DNA from 3 places in the Paenibacillus sp. J22R160 genome. Region 3 is predicted to be linked to each of the others. Evidence: predicted binding sites of a transcription regulator. Region 3 holds the regulator's gene; each other region holds the start of a gene.

Region 1 (4,500 bases), on a different contig from region 3:
ACCACAGATTACGGTTAGCTGTTTCCACTTTTTATAACTCCTTTTGATATTTTCCAGCTACATATCCTATTGTTAATTTGCCCTGTTTATGAAATTGTAACCACTTATAGATTCAAGAGGATGATAAATTGAAATAGGAGGTGAACTTGCGGAGACCGTAGCATAAATGACAGGAGAGGTCATTACGCTAACTAGGAACGATAGTAGTTCAAAAACCAGGCAGCAGATGCCGCGACAACTGCCCCTTTTGTTTAACGGGAACGTTTGTTAGTCACGGATTTGATACTTGCTGGAATAAGTGAAAGCCTGGGGCACCCCCAGGCTTAATTTTTATTCTATTCGGTGAAATCCAATAATTCTCGACAATTCAGTACTCTTGAACTTCATCAATTAAAAAATATGCCTCCATGTTTGTATCGAAAACAACGATGAGGCTATTTACATCATAATCCATATCATTCACTTCTAAATGACTCAGTGTTTTCTCTTCGCCTGTCTCTGTATGCTTAACTCGGTATTCCATAAGTGTCATCCCCTAAACAATAAATTCCTCAAAGACTGGAAGTCGCATGATTCCAGATTTATACCAATCCCTATATTTAACTCTACAGCGTACTACAGGCTTTATAAAGACGTAATCTTTGCTCTCACCACTTTTAAAAGAATGAAACACAGGCATCATTGATTCACGAGCAGACTTACTTAATCCAAGCTCCATGGTGCCAATACTGCGGACAGATTCACCCTCTTGATAGCTAAGAAGCCAAGAATGTTCTTTCTTGCTGTATCCGGTTATGTATACCTCTGCCGTTTGGTAGTTAATAACCTTCTGCCATGACCAGGAGCGTACTCCTTTTTCATATTTCGAGTCTTTTTTCTTAATGACAATACCTTCAAGACCATGCTGACATACGATTTTAAAAAAGTCCTTTGCACTGCCTTTAATTGGCCGAACAATTCTATATTGTTCCGTCTCCATAAGTGTCTCTTCAAGTAGTTGCTTACGTCGAACTAATGGCAACCCAGTCACGTCCACGCCTTGATGATACAAAATGTCAAAAGCCATAAATACGACTGGTTTACGCTTTTTATTTGACCGGAAGCCTGCATTTGTTGCTTCGAAGTCCGCTCGCCCTTGTTCATCAAGGACAACAATTTCTCCATCGAGAATAGTTCCTTTAGGAATCGGTGGACTGTGTAGTTCAGGATATTTTACTGTTGCATTCGTGTTCTTTGTGTATAGGTTAAACTCATCCATATTTGATACAATCAACCGAATACCATCCCATTTCAATTCGGCGAAAGTGGAATCACCATCAAACGGTTCGTTGTTTTTGGCATATTGGAGAAGCATTGGAGGAATAAACATTTTCTTCATCACCCATAATAATGGTACACCTTAGAGATAACTATGACTAATGGGATTTGAAGGAAGCAAGGAGCAAAGTAATGAAGAATTTGATTGTTCAAAGTACCTTTGTTTGTTTGAGTATAGCAGCCGCTATCTCATTTCCAATGTACTACGCGCTAAAAGGAAGGTAAATTATGCTGAACTTTCGGATAGCATTGTTTTACTTGGGCTTCTTTAAGTAAACTCGACAACCAGATTGTGATGAGTTTTCCCCACAGGCTTTAAGAGCTTGGTGGGGATTTTTATTTATTCATAAAAACCACTTGCATAGCGAATACGTGTTCGGTATATAATATACAAACAAATGTTCTTATTTTGAGGTGATTAAATGAGTGTCATGACAAATGTTGAGACTGACGAAGATGTTCAATTAATCAAAGAATTTACATTGTTTCCTATTTTGCTTGATATGCTGGCAAGGGATTGGGAAGAGCTTAGGGTTCACAAAGATAAAATTATATATGGTCATATTCTGTTTTATTTAAAAGAAGTTGAGGACGCAATTTATCCTGAAATACAAAATATTAAGAGTGCAATGAAAGAGCGTGACATCAGAGTGTTAAAAACATCAACCACAGCTTTAGGCATTAATGTTGAATATAAAGTTCGCGGATACGTCCACCATTTTACAATGTTACGCAGTTTGATTAAGGCTGAACTCATGACAACATTAATGAGAATGCGGAGGTCTTTGTAAATGGTATTGAGAGAAAAAAGTGATCGTACGATCTATCTCTCGGATTGCCAATCTTTTTACGCTAGTGTTGAAAAAGCTTCTCATCCGGGCTTAGAAAATCTCCCGGTTGTGGTGGCTGGAGATCCAGCTAGAAGATCAGGAATTATTTTGGCTGCTTGCCCAATAGCCAAGAGCTTTGGAATTAGTACAGCGCAGAGGCTTGGAGAAGCACTACAGTTATGTCCGAATGTGATTGTAATGCGGCCGCACATGCAATGCTATATTGATGTATCACTTGCGATTACGGATATTTACAAGGAGTATACAGACCTTGTGGAAGTATTTTCGATTGATGAGCAGTTTCTGGACGTGACAGGCTCGCTCAATCATTTTCGTTGTAATCCTGAAGAACTGGCTGTCATGATTCAAAAGAAGGTCGCGGCATCAATGAACGTACGTATTCGTGTTGGCATCGGTCCTACTAAAATCCTTGCTAAACAAGCAACGGACAACTTCGCAAAGAAAAACCAGAATGGCATTTTTACACTTGGTAAAGAAGATGTAGAACGTGTCTTATGGCCTCTAAGTGTAGATAAGATGTACGGAGTTGGGTCGCGCATGACGAGGCATTTTGTTAATCTTGGCATGACCACAATCGGTCACGTTGCAAGGACGCCATTGCATGTACTCAAACAGAAGTTTCGTGCACGATTTGGTAAACAGTCAGACATTCAAGCGGAGGTTATGTGGCGTACAGCTAATGGTCTAGATGATAGTCCAGTCACGCCAGGAACGTTCAATGTAGCTCCGAAATCAATAGGGCACGGAATGACCTTGCCACGAGATTATACGACGGCAGAAGAAGTAGATATTGTTCTACTTGAATTAACGGAAGAAGTATGCCGTGATGCGCGAAAGAAGGGTTATACGAGCGGAACCATTCATGTATTCTGTATGTGCTCGCCGTACGATGATCCTACCGGATTTAGTCAGCAGCGAAAAATGCCTTTTGCAACGAACAATACGCTAAAAGTATTTGGATCAGTTCGTGAGATATTTCATCGTAATTGGAATGGTCATCCGGTACGTAAAGTTGGTGTCACGCTGGGGTCTCTTGATGATGAGGAAGTCACACAGCTGGACCTCTTCGAGGACGTGACGAAACTGCGTAAGCTGGATAGTGTATTGGACGGCATCAAGGACCGGTTCGGTAACACGGCAATTATTAGGGCTTCAAGTTTAATGAAAGCCGGACTCGCAGCGGACAGAGCAGGCAAAATTGGAGGTCACTATAAATGAGTAAAAAATTAGAACTTAACGGACTCTGGGAGTCTAGTCGGATGATGCTTCCGCAGCAAAAGGAAGCCGCGCTAAGAAGTCGAAAAGAAAATCAACGCATGTCACGACCTATACGAGATGAGCAAGAAATTCAAAATATTTCATCAGTGCTGAGCTTGTCACAGATGTATAAAAGACCAGTTGCTCTAACATTATATGAAGAGTTTAAGACTCGATCAGTTACCGGCATCGTAGGTCGTAGTAAACATGGTGAATTTCGATTAGACATAGTGGAGAATTTTAGCGGAGCAGGGGATTGGGAATGGATTTCCTACAGAGATGTTCTTAAAGCTGAATTTTGCAAAGAATGGGCAGATGATGGAATGATAGATCCGTGAACAAATAAATAATTATAGGAGAGACCACTCGAAGAGTAGCAATCCCTATAATGAAGATAAAACAAGCCCAAAGGAATTTACCATGGGCTTGTTTTTCGTTAAATGTAGTTTATAAATGAAGTTACCTATTCGTTTTATGAATCGTTTTGAACTATTTGGTACCCAATGCGTACCCAAGGAATCAAAAAACAAACTGTTATATATACATTTTGAAGACTGTACTAATAAACAAAACCCGCATAACACATGGCTTTGCGGGTTTCTGTTATATATGACCTGTAGTGGGCTCGAACCACTGACCCCTACCCTGTCAAGATAGTGCTCTCCCAGCTGAGCTAACAAGTCGTTTTTGTGAAGACAATTAGTAATATACCAAGAATTTTAAAGTGTGTCAATACACAAGATGGTTATTTTGTAAACAGATTAGCTGCGCCAAAGTCGAAAAAGCTTTATGAGAATATGGTAAGTTTTACGCTTCTTTTTGGACCTGGGCATAAAGGAAAGTTCATTAGATGAAGCTTCTAAAGTTGCTGTATGACCTTTACCCAAAAGGATGGATAGCTCATCGTCAGTTACGCCTTGCGTTGTCATGGATTAGTCAACCTTTCTGCTCAATCATGTCACTAATATATCAAAAAAGTCAGCCCTTTGATATAGGACTTTCATATTAGCGGGATTTATGGTAACTTGGTGTCATTAGAGTTTGGGAGGAACAGGCATGACGAAGCAGCAGCATC
Region 2 (4,500 bases), on a different contig from region 3:
TTTCGATCTCGACATGGTCCATGGCGGATTCCGCAGGGACCGGATTGGCGATGATGGCGCCGCCGACAAGGCCCAGCTCCCACTTCGTGCGGAGCATGGCCGCGATGCCTGCTGCCTCATCGAGGCGGAAGTCTACGCCGTAGCCGCTTTCGCGAGCGTAGAAGGACGGGAACTCGCTCGTCTTGTAACCAACCACGGGAACGCCGTGGGTTTCCAAATATTCGAGCGTAAGGCCAATATCGAGAATGGACTTCACGCCTGCGCAGACAACGGCAACGTTCGTCTGCGCCAGTTCAGTCAAGTCGGCGGAGACGTCCATCGTCACTTCGCCTTCTCGGTGAACGCCGCCAATGCCGCCGGTAGCGAACACTTCAATGCCCGCCAGCGCAGCGCCGATCATTGTGGCTGCGACGGTTGTCGCGCCGATTTGGCCCGACGAGAGGATGTAGGGGAAGTCGCGGCGGCTGACTTTTTCCACATGAGGATTCGTTGCGAAAGCTTCGAGCTCCTGCTCGTTCAAGCCGATCTTGATCTTACCGTCCATAATCCCAATTGTAGCCGGAACGGCACCGTGATCGCGGATGATTTGTTCGACCTTTTTGGCCATTTCTATGTTTTGCGGGTAAGGCATACCGTGAGAAATGATCGTGGTTTCTAAAGCCACGACTGGTTTATTGTTCGCCAAAGCCTCTTTAACTTCATCAGTAAACGTTAGGTAAGTTGTATTCATAAGGGGGATTCGTCTCCTTTGGTCAGGTGAAGTAAGGTTTGTTGCAATCGTTCTTCCGTCAGCTCGCTTGCGACAGATTGATCGGTTTGCAGCGTTATATGGGAAGCAGCGAGTCCGTAAAGGCAGGATTCCATATAGGTGGCTTGCCGCATGACCCCGTAAGCAATACCGGCGACAAAAGCATCGCCTGCGCCCGTGACCTCCACGACTTTGGTCGGAAGGGGCGGGACAAGCCGCTCGCCTTCCTCGCCGGCATACATCACGCCTTGACTGCCGAGCGTTAGGAAGACGTGACGGACGCCGCGTGCGCGGATTGCTCCTGCAATCATGCTGTAATCGCTGCTGTTGCTGCTGTTGTTGCCGGCCGCGATACCTGCCAGCTGACAAGCTTCCTCCAAATTGGGGAAAATCGCCGTTACCCCATGCAGCTCTTGCGGAAGCCTTTTGGCTTTTTCCGAAGATACGGGATCGATAAATAACGGGAGGTTTTCTTCCCTGCACCGATCAATCAGTTCGCCAAGAGTCTCAGCAGGTAAATTCGTATCTGCAATAATAAGCTTGGCAGAAGCCACATGCGGCCATTTGTCCCGGAGCAGGGCAGGTGTACATTTATCGTAGATGTCCATATTTGCAAAAGCGAGAAACATCTCGCCTGTCGCGTCGAGCAGTGCCGTGTACGTCCCGGTGTTTTCACCCTGGAGTACAATAGCTTGACTGACGTCAACGCCACGTTTCCGCGTTTCTTCTAACACCCATTGGCCGGCTTTGTCATCGCCAACAACCGTGACCAGCGCCGCCTCGCAAGCTAGTCCCGCCAGCGTCTGGGCGATATTGCGCGCAACGCCGCCGCAGGACTCTGTCACGGTGACTGGATTCGAAGAGGCCAGGCGAATGGCTTGCTTGCTAGTCGCTTTGCTATCTAGGTTCGCCCCGCCGATACACATGACCGTACTCTCATCCGATGTCACATAAGCTCGCCCGCGGATCGTCCCTTTCTTGGTTAGGGCAGCGATGTAGCCGGCGACAGCCGACCTTGAAATACCGATGATGCTGGCCATTTCATGCTGGGAGATGAATGGATTTTGACGAATGAGCGCTAGAATTTGCTGTTCACGATCCATGAAATGGCTCCTTTCGATCGTTGACTATCTTTAGTTTATAATAGCAGCGGACAAATGTCCAACAGTAAAACAATTGTTTGCGATGCGTTCGCAAAATGAAAAGGAGCCTGCTTCCCGAAACCGGAAACAGTGCTCCTTTAATCGCTTATTCTGAATGCGAAGACTCCGAACGGCTTCGGATGCCCAGCAGCCCTAGCAGTCCCAACAGGCCGACATAACTCCATCCGCCCCAGCCTTTTTTAGCGTCTTCCTGCGTTTGAACCATTAAAGCTTTCATCGAGGTTGGCGGTGTAAGTCCATATGCCGCGGCATGTTGATTCATATCCGTAGTCATATGCAGCCTTGCATCTGCGCCAGGCATACCGAATGGATTTGTCTGATAAAAAGTGGGTGAACCTTGCTTGGCCGCCTCCCAGCTTTCAGGGCTAGAGATCACTTGCTGATTATGAGGATGCTTACGGTATTGATGCGCTCCAAGCAGGACGGTAATGCATAGAAAAGAAATTAAAGCTAGTTTCATAAATCGGGGAAACATGTTCCATACCTCCAAGCACTTCTTGAATAGTGGTCTGTAAATGCAGGTATGGTTATATTCCCCTATGAACGAAAACTTATGTATCAATAAATTAGGACAATTTTATTGATTAATGAATTTCTCAAAAACGAAACCGAAATCCTTCACTTTATACTGCTTATGCGTGCTTACGAGCCAGTCGAAGGCATTTTGGTTTACCTGCTTGAATTCCTCGGAAAGCTTCTGTCCCTCGGTTTTCGTCGTACGGTTTAGTGTGGAGGAAGCGAGCTCGATGCTTTGCTTCGCATAGTCAAGGAAATGCTCATTTTCCTGCGTGATGTCCGAAATCTTAATCAGAGCTTTATACAGGTCTTTCAGTTCTTCAACATGCTTTTTGTGCACATCAATCGAGAAAATGACGGAACCCAGCACGAATTTAATCTCCACATCGAGATCCACCGTGCCTGCTGTTTCCAGGGAAACTTGGGAAATAGCATATTTGCTGTAAGGGTAGCGGTGCAGCACACGTTTCTTGCTAACGGCGCTTGTGCCGTCGAGATGAATTAAGGCTTGGTTCGTGAAACAGTATTCATCTGTTTTGGATTTAATCAAAAAGAAAATCTTCTCGTTATCCTCATGCAGAACGTAATCATCGCTATCTACCTTATCGTAATTTTCAGGCTTAATCACTGAACCTACATCACTTAACCCCAGAATGTCAGCTGCTACTCTACCGAACATAATATCAATCCTCTCCTGAGCAAATAATTACTTAATAAGTATAGTATAAATTATGGAATTCAGGCGAGTGTTATAACTTAAAAAAGGGCTACCTTTGAGTAGAAGCATCTACTTGAGGAGCCCTTTGTTTTATTTACTTGGTAACTGTCACTTGAACCGTTGTTCTCATGTTAGAATATGTCACCGTAATTCTCGCAGTTCCTTTGCCGGTTGCTTTGATGATGCCGTCTTTCACATCCGCGATCATGATATTCGACGATGTCCACAAAGCTGGCTTCGTGACATCCTCTTCGGATCCGTCCGTGTATGTGGCTAGAGCTTCAATTTTGGCTGTGCTGCCTTCTTGGAGCTCGACTTTGACAACATCGGTTTTCAAATATTTCAACGAGTCGATTTCCACTGGAATGGCGACCATTTTGCCGCCGAAGGATCCTGTGATCGTCGTTTTACCTGAAGCTGTAGGTGTGAAAAGTCCATTTGTAACGGTACCCAGCTTATAGGAACTTACTTTCCATGTCGCCGATTCCGTGACATCTTTGGTTGTGCCGTTCGACAGCGTCGCGGTCAACTTGATTTGGACTTGATCGCCTCGTTTTGTCACGATGAAAGTCTTATCTGCAACGAGACCTGCAACTACACCGATTTCAACTGGGATGGAAATGTTTTTGCCGCCATAAGTTGCTGTGATGGTTGCTTTCCCTCGTGATACCGGGGTTACAACCCCTTTGGAAACTAACACAATCGCGCTGTTGCTTGTTTTCCACTCTGCCTCATTGGTAACAGTATGCGGTGCGCCCGAAGAGTCCGTAGCCGTCAGAACGATAGTACGTGTTTCATTCATGTCAAAGACTAGATTAGCTACATTCGCAGTAAGATCACTTGCCATATCGACTTGAACGGGAACAGTCACTGTTTTGTTGTCTAGCTGAGCTGTCAATGTAGCTTCTCCAGAAGCGATAGCCTTCACTACTCCGCCGTCAACCGTCGCGGATTTCACATTGCTGCTGGTCCAGATTACGTCGGAGGAAACATCTTTCTTCGTTTCATCTGTATAAAGAGCTTCGGCTGTCAAAGTAACCGAGTCGCCTTTTTTCAAAATCAGTTTTTCTTGGCTGACCTTAAGGCTCTTCAGAACGCCTACAGATACTTGAATGACTGCTGTGCGGGTTCCATATTTCGCCGTCAAAGTCGCTGCGCCGGTTGCAAGACCGAAGATTTCACCATTACGTGCTTCGGCAACATCCTTGGAGCTGCTTGTCCACTCGGCTTTATTCGTGACATCGACTTCGCGACCGTCTTTGAAAGAGGCCATCAATGCGATTTTATCGGAACCGCCGATTTGTAAATTAACGGTTTTTTTGGTTGGTTTGATGACCGTAGGGATATCGACTTCC
Region 3 (4,500 bases):
TACTACCCAGTGTGGTACACAGATATGCTTGAGCGTTTTGTTGAGAATGGCGGCGCACTACTGAATATTAAAGTGCCAGATCCTGACTTGTACGCCGGTATTGACGCCAGTGTGATTTCCAGAGCTTCCAAAGCGATGGCAACAGCACGTTCAAAGTATCAAAATTATGTGAGAACGAGCACGTTCAGCTGGTGCTTGATTAAAGCTCCGACTGCGGCTTGGGCATCCAAAGTTTACGCAGATATTCCTGAAGAAGAGCGGATGGACGCGATGTGGGACGCTATTTTCCGGTTCAATCGCGTTTACGAAAATGATCCAGTTAGCTCATGGCGCGCACATATTGAGCAATTGAAACGCGTTCGTAAGGTGCTGAACGAGAAGCAATATGCAGCGCTGCAATATCGGGCTGCGGGGACTGATTTGCGCGTAGAGCTGCCAGATGGCCATATTTGGCTGGGCGGTGATAAAGCGAACGCAAGCGGAATTCGCTTTGTTGCGAATATGCCGACGGAAGAAGTATTTACGATGCCCAAACGGACAGGCGTTAATGGGACGGTATCAAGTACGAAGCCGCTAAATGTTAACGGAGCATTGGTTGATAAGTTTTCGTTCAGGTTCGAAGAAGGAAAGGTCGTTGATTATAAGGCAGAAGTTGGCTATGAGCATTTGACAAGGTTATTGGAGATGGACGAGGGTGCTCGCTATCTGGGCGAAGTCGCGCTTGTTCCCTATGATTCGCCGATATCCAATGTTAATCGAATTTTTTACAATACAGGCATTGATGAGAATGCTTCCTGTCACCTTGCTTTAGGCAGCTGTTATCCGATAAATATCAAGGATGGAGCTTCTTTATCCAATGAAGAACTGAAAGCACGAGGCGGGAACACAAGTTTGATCCACGTGGATTTCATGATAGGGACGGCCGATCTTGAAATTGACGGTGTGCTTCAGGATGGCAGTTTGGAGCCTATTTTCCGTGAAGGTAATTGGGCGCTTGCGTTTTAGTGTCAGCTTGAGCAAAGCTTTGACTAGTACAAAGAACCGAGGGACGATTTGTCCTTCGGTTCTTTGTTTGTCTTAACTTTAAGAATTTACATGTTTGGGGGATTCTAGGGAACTCTGGTCCGTTATTAGCCTGCAAAAGCATATTATTCACTAGCGAGGGGAACTACAGTTCGCTATTTTGTGGATTTCATCGGAAAAGCGAGGTATTGAGGATAAATAAGGGCCTGTAGTTCCGCTTAGGGAGAAAATTGCTCGTTTTTCATGAAATAGAGTACGCCAGTTCCCTTTAGTGACCCCTTAGCTGGAGTCCTGCTAGGTTTTTATTAATTTATTAAGAAGTAGTACGAGATTTCAATAGAATGTATCAAAGAGATATCGCAGTTCTCTCTAGGTTCTCAAGTTCCTCGTAGGAAAAATGGATTCGCGGGAGAACACAGATACAAACGAATAAGGACCATCAGGATGATTCACCTGACGGTCCTTATTCGTCTTACATGTCACGGAATAATCCGATGACACGGCCAAGAATCGTAACATTCTTCAATAGGATCGGCTTCAAAGCGGAGTTTTCCGGTTGAAGACGGATATGGTCTTTCTCTTTGTAAAAACGTTTGACCGTAGCTTCATCGTCTTCTGTCATCGCGACAACGATGTCTCCGTTGTTCGCTGTTTGTTGCTGCTTGACGATGACATAATCGCCGTTATGTATGCCGGCTTCGATCATACTGTCACCCATGACGCTAAGCATGAACACGTTGTTATCCCCAACCATGCTGACAGGAAGAGGGAAGTAGTCTTCGATGTTCTCTGTCGCCGTAATCGGCACCCCAGCGGTAACTTTACCTACGAGCGGAACGCGTGCAACGGAAACAGCGAAATGAGTTTCAGCACCGTCTAAGCCAAGGATCTCGATGGCACGAGGTTTTGTTGGATCTCGACGAATTAACCCTTTCTTCTCAAGACGCTCCAAATGCCCGTGAACGGTTGAACTGGAGGCTAGTCCGACAGCCTCACCGATTTCGCGTACGGAAGGCGGGTAGCCCTTATCTTTCACTTCGTTCTTAATGTATTCTAAAATAGCTTGTTGACGCTGTGAAATCTTACTCAATAGTTATCACTCCAATACTGGGAATCATTACCCAAAGTATAACATAGAACCCGAGTTCGTACAAACATAAGTTCGAATAAATCGTTGACTCAAACATGTGTTCGTGTTATTCTAATAACAGAACAAATGTTTGGGGGATGATTATTCATGTATATGGCCTACTCACACACTAACAATTCACGCACACCTCATAGATCAACTACCGCGTCCAAAGGGATCGCAACCAAATCACGCAATACGAAAACTATCATTCGGTTTCTTTTCATTGCTCTCATTCTGGGGACTGTGTTCTTTTTCGGTGCCATGGTACAAGCTTATGCGTCAGCATCTTCGCCGACGAGCAGCTTGTCAAATCACTCGGAGACGAAGACTGTTGTTCCAGAGCAAGTCGTCATTCAAGAGGGCGATACGCTGTGGGACATTGCAACTACTCATAAGAAGAGTGGAGAGAACATTCGTTCCTATATAGATAAAATTAAGACGAAGAATCATCTAACTACGAGCTCTTTGAAAGAAGGACAGGTTTTATTGCTCCCTTGACAATTGCTTCCCTAATGAAATGGAAATAGACGGTGAGAGGCTAGGTATTGTTCCTAAGCCTCTTTTGATGTTTTCTTGACATTCCATTAGAGGGATGGCAAAGTAATACTCATATTGAATTTTTGAACTGGAGGATCATTATGAGTGACAGTATGGATAAAAACATTGAGCGCATAAATGAGCTTGCTCGTAAAGCGAAAACCGTTGGATTAACGGAAGCGGAAATCGATGAACGTAACGAACTGAGAAAAAAATATATTGAGGCTTTCCGAGGCAATCTTAAAGTCCAACTTGATTCCATCAAGTTCACGGACGAAGAGTAGTTGCTTTTTCACATAGAAACAACATTCAAAGGGGAAATGAATGATGACGTTGAAGGCTGTACTTTTTGATTTAGACGATACGCTCCTATGGGATGACCGTAGTGTACAAGAAGCTTTTGAAGCAACTTGCGCTGAAGCAGCCAAACACGCGGCTGTGAATCCAGAAGAGCTGGAGGCTGCTGTTCGTAAAGAAGCCCGTGCTTTATATGAGTCTTATGAAACTTTTTCATTCACCAAAATAATTGGTATTAATCCGTTTGAAGGACTATGGGCTAATTTCACGCAAGGTGAAAATGAAAATTTTCGCAAACTTGAAAAATTAGCGCCAGGCTATCGTACGGAATCGTGGACCCGCGGGCTTCGCGCGTTAGGCGTAGAAGATTCAGCACTTGGGTACAAGCTCGGCGAGCTTTTTCCTGCTGAACGCCGCAAGCGTCCTTACGTTTATGAAGAAACGTTCCGTGTACTGGATGCTTTGAAGGGTAACTACAAGTTGCTACTACTAACAAACGGATCGCCTGATCTTCAAAAAGAAAAATTAGCTGGCGTACCAGCTATTACGTCCTATTTCGATCATATTGTCATTTCAGGGGAATTTGGAGTAGGGAAACCGGATGTTTCAATTTTTCACCATGCACTTGAACTTCTGGGGATTCATGCGGAAGAAGGAATCATGATCGGTGATAAATTGACGACGGATATCCTTGGTTCGGGACGTGTAGGCATGCGCAATATTTGGATCAATCATCATGGACTGCAAAGTGGAGATGAGATTGTTCCTGCTAATGTGGTATCGCGCTTAGAGGAAGTTTTACCGATTATCGCTAATGCTTAATGCCGCATAACAAAAAGCCCAACGGCTGTTCGGACGAGGAGTCCAGCACTGTTGGGCTTTTGTCTAGATAAGGATTTAAGCTTTGTTGAAAGCTGGATCTTCCACGTTGTAAGCAACCCATCCATCTTTTTCAATGAAAAGACGAACGGCAACGATTTGGCGATTATCCATCAATGTAAAGAAGTGGTTCGTGTTCTCAGGAACCGAGATGACATCCCCTGGCTCAAGTTCTACATCGAAATAGCCGATTTCTTCGGATTTGATGATGAAGATACCTTTACCAGAAACGATTGCGCGAATTTCATCTTCCGTGTGTGTATGAACTTGCTCAAACTTCTTAAGGAGTTCTTCAATATTCGGTGTCGCGTCGGAAAGGGAGATAACATCCCAAATTTCGTATCCGCGTCTAGCTGCTAAATCACGGATTTCTGGTTCATAAGTGCTGATGATTTGAGCTTTCTCTTCATCATTAAGCACGAATTTCTCGCGAAGCGCTTCAGGAAGTTTGTTCGCATCCCAATGTTCATATACAACTTGTTGGCTATCCAAGAAGGCTTTGACTTGTTCTTCGCCTTCGATTCGTTCGTTCGTATTGCGAATTCTAATTTGTGCCATGCAGCATCCCTCTTTCTTAGTAAATATACTTGTATTATAGTGGAAATGATGTGCGCTGTCGATGCAAGTTCATA

What was found. Region 3 encodes LexA, which represses DNA repair genes until DNA is damaged. Its sites were predicted from a motif close to CGAACATATGTTCG; they were not measured.
Region 1: a site for LexA is predicted at 1,683-1,696, ahead of AC58UW_RS04585 (YhjD family protein). Genes of this name have one in related genera too.
Region 2: a site for LexA is predicted at 1,918-1,931, ahead of AC58UW_RS17275 (carbohydrate kinase). Genes of this name have one in related genera too.

What each region holds. Positions count from the first base shown of each region.
Region 1 covers NZ_JCAUAU010000002.1:248,964-253,463, forward strand. The annotation lists gene AC58UW_RS04570 (DUF2243 domain-containing protein) at 1-28, opposite strand, end outside; gene AC58UW_RS04575 (hypothetical protein) at 368-523, opposite strand; gene AC58UW_RS04580 (ATP-dependent DNA ligase) at 536-1,378, opposite strand; gene AC58UW_RS04585 (YhjD family protein) at 1,740-2,108, shown strand; gene AC58UW_RS04590 (DNA polymerase IV) at 2,115-3,386, shown strand; gene AC58UW_RS04595 (YolD-like family protein) at 3,383-3,763, shown strand; tRNA gene AC58UW_RS04600 (tRNA-Val) at 4,036-4,108, opposite strand; gene AC58UW_RS04605 (hypothetical protein) at 4,482-4,500, shown strand, end outside.
Region 2 covers NZ_JCAUAU010000007.1:94,969-99,468, forward strand. The annotation lists gene AC58UW_RS17270 (pseudouridine-5'-phosphate glycosidase) at 1-730, opposite strand, end outside; gene AC58UW_RS17275 (carbohydrate kinase) at 727-1,851, opposite strand; gene AC58UW_RS17280 (hypothetical protein) at 1,997-2,386, opposite strand; gene AC58UW_RS17285 (PH domain-containing protein) at 2,489-3,106, opposite strand; gene AC58UW_RS17290 (Ig-like domain-containing protein) at 3,240-4,500, opposite strand, start outside.
Region 3 covers NZ_JCAUAU010000004.1:231,418-235,917, reverse strand. The annotation lists gene AC58UW_RS11775 (aminopeptidase) at 1-1,005, shown strand, start outside; gene lexA (transcriptional repressor LexA) at 1,496-2,113, opposite strand; gene AC58UW_RS11765 (LysM peptidoglycan-binding domain-containing protein) at 2,261-2,653, shown strand; gene AC58UW_RS11760 (DUF896 domain-containing protein) at 2,794-2,976, shown strand; gene AC58UW_RS11755 (HAD family hydrolase) at 3,020-3,811, shown strand; gene AC58UW_RS11750 (1,2-dihydroxy-3-keto-5-methylthiopentene dioxygenase) at 3,887-4,426, opposite strand.